2 regions of the Massilia sp. LC238 genome follow, and region 1 is predicted to be linked to the other one. Evidence: riboswitches for the same ligand, from Rfam matches in the RefSeq annotation. Region 1 holds a riboswitch; the other holds the start of a gene.
The links. A riboswitch is a leader RNA that binds a small molecule or an ion and turns the genes downstream of it on or off. The one in region 1 is predicted to bind cobalamin.

Region 1 (2,386 bases):
CTTGGCGAACACGGTCAGCTGCGGCATCGGGTCGACGCTGCCTTCCAGCGACCAGGCGTTGATCGACTGCCTGCGGTGCTCACCCAGCACCGGCGGGAAGGCCAGCGGGTCGGAGTAATCCTTGGTGAAGCGTTCGTGGCGGCCGCCGATCGCCAGGCGTGCATTGTGGGGAGCGTTCCACAGGACTTCGTTGCGCAGGTAGATGGCCTTCGAATCCTGCTCGGCGTCGCCGCGCGAGAAATCGGACTCGGTCCGGCGCTCCCAGCGCATCAGGTCGATGCCGGCCACCAGCTCGTTGCGCTTGTCGCCCAGGCTGGCCGTGTGGCGCAGGCGCGGCGAGAACTGGGTCTGGCTGGCGTCATAGGCGACGCGGGTGACGCCGCCGGGGTAGAAGTAACTGGCTGCGACCTCGCGCTCGCGGTGCGAGAGTTCGGCGGCCAGCTCGAGGCTGCCGACGCGGTGCTCGACGAAAGCGCTGACGCGGTCGGTGTCCAGGATGCCGAAATCATCCGGCGTGAGGGTCTGGCGCGGATTGGCCAGGTACTGGGCCTCGGTGAGCGAACCCGGGAAACGCGCGTCCTGCTCCGAATGTTCGAAGCGCAGGCCGGCGCGGCCTGCGCCGTAGGCGTACTGGACGCCGCCGCTGGCGGTCTTCTGCTTGAACTCGCTGTTGGCGCGGTAGTTGTCGGTGCCGCGGTCGGCCAGCGCCACATCAAAAGAAAGCGGGCCGGCGCCATGGGTGATCGAGGCGCGCAGGTCGTGGGCGTCGAAGCGCCCTGCTTCGGCGAAGACCGAACCGTGGGTGCCGTTCGCGCCGGCGCGGCGCGTGATGATGTTGATCACGCCGCCGGTCGCGCCTTCGCCGTACAGCACGCTGCTGCCGCCGCGCTGGATCTCGATGCGCTCGACGGTATCAACCGGGATGCTCGACAGCACCGCATTGGTCAGCTCGTTCTCGTTCAGGCGCACGCCGTCCACCAGGATCACCAGGTTCTGGGCGCTGTTCGAGCCGAAGCCGCGCAGGTCGAGCGCGAAGTCCGGCGAGGCGTCCAGGCTCTGGCGTCCGAAGACGCCGCCGACCTTGCGGATCGCCGCGTTGACGTCGGCGGCGCCGGAACGGCGGATGTCCTCGGCCGTGATCACGGTGGCGCCGATCGGCGCGCTGGCAGGCTGCGCCGGGAAGCGCGCGCCGGTGATGACGATCGAAGGCAGGCTGTCCTGGGCGGCGGCCTTGGCGGCCAGGATGGACAGGGACAGGGCGCAAGCCAGCGCGAGCGGCTTCACCGCCGGCGCGCTGCGTGGTACGACAGCAAAGTTCATGTTCGGATGTTCTCGGTAATGGCACCGGCCTGCGTCCCCGCAAGCCCGGCGTTCAACGGAAGGCGCCGCCACGCTGCTCGCATGCGGTCGCTTCCACCTGTCTGGCCGGTATCCGGGCTCGCAAGACGGACTGCGCCACCTTCCTATGCCTGTCGGCACAGTGGTGTTTGGAGCAGCCTACCGCTTCGCGTATGCGAAGCGGTGCTTGTTGACCGTTGCGGGGGCAGCACACCTCGGCGTGGGCGCGCAGCGCCTTTGCCTCGTGTTTCCCGTTTAACTGCACATGCGGAGCGCATGCGCGGGCACCAGAACGGCGAGATTATAACCTGACAAGCTTTCCTGCACTTCGTCGCCGTATTTCGTCCATCCATCCCTTGAGCATAGAAAACGATCGGTCTTCTGGATATAGTCGTGCTCATATAAATACAACATCGACGAAAGGGACTCCTGCATGCAGATCCAAAGAAAGCGACAAGGCCTGCGCGCGCTGGCATGCGCCGCTCTGCTGGCCTTCGGCGGCGCCGGCGCCTGGCTGGCCCAGGCCGACGCGCCCCCGCCTGCGGCCACGCCTTCGCTCGACGGCATCGCGCTGGCCGCGCCGAACGCCGCCGCCGTCACGGCGCCGAGCAGCCAGGATGCCTGGGGCGGCATCCGCAGCGGCGACCACGCGACCCTGTCCGAGCGCGTGGCCAGCTACCGTATCAGCGCCACGCTCGACCCGGACAAGCACGTGATCGCCGGCCAGCAGCAGCTCACCTGGCGCAACCGCAGCGCGGTACCGGTGCGCAGCGTCTACATCCACCTCTACATGAACGCCTTCGAAGGCGAAGGCAGCAGCTTTTTCACCGAGCAGCGCCGGCGCGGCGAAGCTTTTCGCAGCGGTGCCGAGATCGGCGACGGCGAATGGGGCCACATCGCGCTGCGCAGCGTGACTCAAGGCGGCGCCGCCGTGCCATGGCGCTTCGTCCAGCCGGACGGCGGCCCGGCCACCGACCACACGGTGGCGCGCCTCGACCTGCCCGAGGCGGTCGCCCCCGGCGCCTCGACCACGCTCGACATGGCCTTC
Region 2 (2,386 bases), on a different contig from region 1:
CGGTGGCGCGCAGGCCTGAGCCGAAGTCGTAGCCATAGCCGGCGGCGCCGGTGTTCTTGCTGCCATACACCGACGAACGGTCATGGCGGGCGCTGACATCGAACAGGTGGGCGCCACGCCTGGCCGAATAGACGGCCGCATACGCGTTGGTGCTGCGCGAGCGCGACAGGTCCGCGGTGGAGCTCGATTCCACTTCCTCCTTGCGATGGCTGTAGAGCAGCTGCAGGGTGTCGGGGCCGAGCGCGATGCTGTTCTGCCAGGTCAGCTCGTCCTGCCGGGTGTCGATCTGGCTGGCGCCGGATGGGGCGCTGCTGGTGAAGCTGCCCAGTTTGTCGTCCGAGCGCGCGTATTGGAGGGTGCTGCGCCAGGCGGCGCTGAACTGGCCGGTCGCGTAGACGGCCGCCGTGTTCAGGTCCTGCTCGTTGTGGACGTCGTAGGCGGCGCTGCCGCTGTCGTACTGCGCGCGCAGGTCGCTGTGCAGGAATTGGGCGCCGACTTCGAAGTTCGGGGCCAGCGCATAGGACAGCTGGCCGTTGGCGTTGCGGCGGCGGTAGCCGTCGTCGTCCGGATTGAAACCGAAGGCGCCCGGACGCGTGGCCGAGAAGCCGTCCGACTCTTCATGGCCGGCGCCGAAGGCGTAGCGCAGGCCATTGGCCGCGCCGTGCACGCCGGCGTCGAGCTGGCGCGTTGCATTGCTGCCGGCGCCGACCGAGCCGCTGACGACCGGGCCGCCCTCGCCCTTGCGGGTGAAGATCTGGATCAAGCCGCCGATCGCGTCCGCGCCGTACAGGGTGCTGAGCGGGCCGTAGACGATTTCGATGCGTTCGATGGCGCCGAGCGGCACCGCATTCCAGGCGGCGACGCCGCTGGTGGACGAACCGATGCGTACGCCGTCCAGCAGGACCACGACCCCGTTGCTGTTGGCGCCGCGCAGGAATACGCTGGTCGAGGCGCCGGCGCTGCCGTTGCGGGTGATCTCGATGCCGCGCTGGCGCTGCAGCACGTCGGCCACCGAGCCGGCGCCGGAACGGGCGATCTCGTCGGCGTGGATGACGGTGGTGTCGGCGATCACGTCGACCGCGCGCTGCGGCATGCGGTTGGCGGTGACGAGGACCGAATCGAGGGTTTGGGCGACTGCGGGCGCAGCAAGGGCGAATGCGAGCGACAGCGCGGCCGCAAGCCGTGTTACAGGAAAGTTCATGAATAGCTCAATCAAAAGACAACCAGCCGACGTCCCCGTAGGCCAGATTGATCAGAAGCGCGCCAATGGCACGCTCCCACCTTTTGGCCGGTATCCGGGCTGGCAAGTGTGGCCGTCCGACCTTCCCATGCGTTCGCACAGTGGTCATGGAAGACGGTTTGCCGCGTAGCCCGAACATCGAGCGCGGCACTTGCTTACCGTTGCGGGGGCAGCACACGTTGGCCTTGTTGAAGGGCTTCGTGTTTCCCGTTTAACTGCGGTCGTGGACACGACCGCGGGCACCAAAACGCCGCCATTATACGCAGGGTCGCGCGGCGTTGTCAGTCTTTCAGCACGATGACTTCGCCGTAGCCGATGCGGTGGGCGCTGGCGGCGGCGCCGAACGCGGCCTGTTCGATGCTGCCCCCTAGGTGCAGGGCGGACAGCAGGCGGATCGTGCCGGCGTGGCAGATGACGAGCGCCGCAGGATGCCGCAGCGCCTGGCGGAATGCGGCGACGCGGCGGGCCACCTCGAGCACGTTCTCGCCGCCGCCGGGGCGGTAGTGCAGCAGGTCGGCGGCCCCGGCGTCGACCTCGGCGCGCGGGATGGCGTCCCAGGCGCGCATCTCCCAGGCGCCGAAATCCATCTCGGCCAGGCGGGCATCGAACGTGACGGGGACGTCGAGCGCCGCGGCAAGGGTCGCGCAACGTGCGAGCGGGCTGGCGTAGACGGGGAGTCGCCCGGGCAGGCCGGCCGCACGCAGCGCGGTGGCGACCTGCGTAATCGCTTCGATAGATGTCGAAACGTCGGCGCTGCCGTAGCAGAGGCCGGGCGCGACCTCCGGCTGGGGATGGCGCACCAGGATCAGCTGCATCCTTATGCGAGGGCGCCGTGGCCGAGCGTGGCCAGCACGGCAAGGTAGATGAGGACCTCGGCCAGCTGCTGCACGGCGCCAAGGCAGTCGCCAGTATAGCCGCCGATGCGGCGCGCGAACTTGCGGGCCAGCCACCAGGTCGCAGCGACACCTGCGACGAGTGCGGCAAGCAGGGCGGGCAGGTCGAGCGCGCCGGTCGCGAGCAGGATGGCGGCGGCGATGGCGACCGTGGCGGATGCGATCGTGAATTCGCTTGTCGTCATGCGTTCGGCCAGCGGCTTGGCCTTGCCTTCGGCGCGCGCATACTCCATGCGCCAGATGAGGGACGTGG

Region 2: another riboswitch for cobalamin. It lies ahead of FG94_RS19465 (TonB-dependent receptor domain-containing protein); the one in region 1 lies ahead of FG94_RS21890 (TonB-dependent receptor).

What each region holds. Positions count from the first base shown of each region.
Region 1 is NZ_JNNN01000078.1:129,536-131,921, reverse strand. Features, by position in the region: gene FG94_RS21890 (TonB-dependent receptor) at 1-1,320, opposite strand, end outside; cobalamin riboswitch at 1,406-1,645, opposite strand; gene FG94_RS21880 (M1 family metallopeptidase) at 1,772-2,386, shown strand, end outside.
Region 2 is NZ_JNNN01000071.1:2,132-4,517, reverse strand. Features, by position in the region: gene FG94_RS19465 (TonB-dependent receptor domain-containing protein) at 1-1,201, opposite strand, end outside; cobalamin riboswitch at 1,269-1,502, opposite strand; gene FG94_RS19460 (histidine phosphatase family protein) at 1,522-2,055, opposite strand; gene FG94_RS19455 (adenosylcobinamide-GDP ribazoletransferase) at 2,058-2,386, opposite strand, start outside.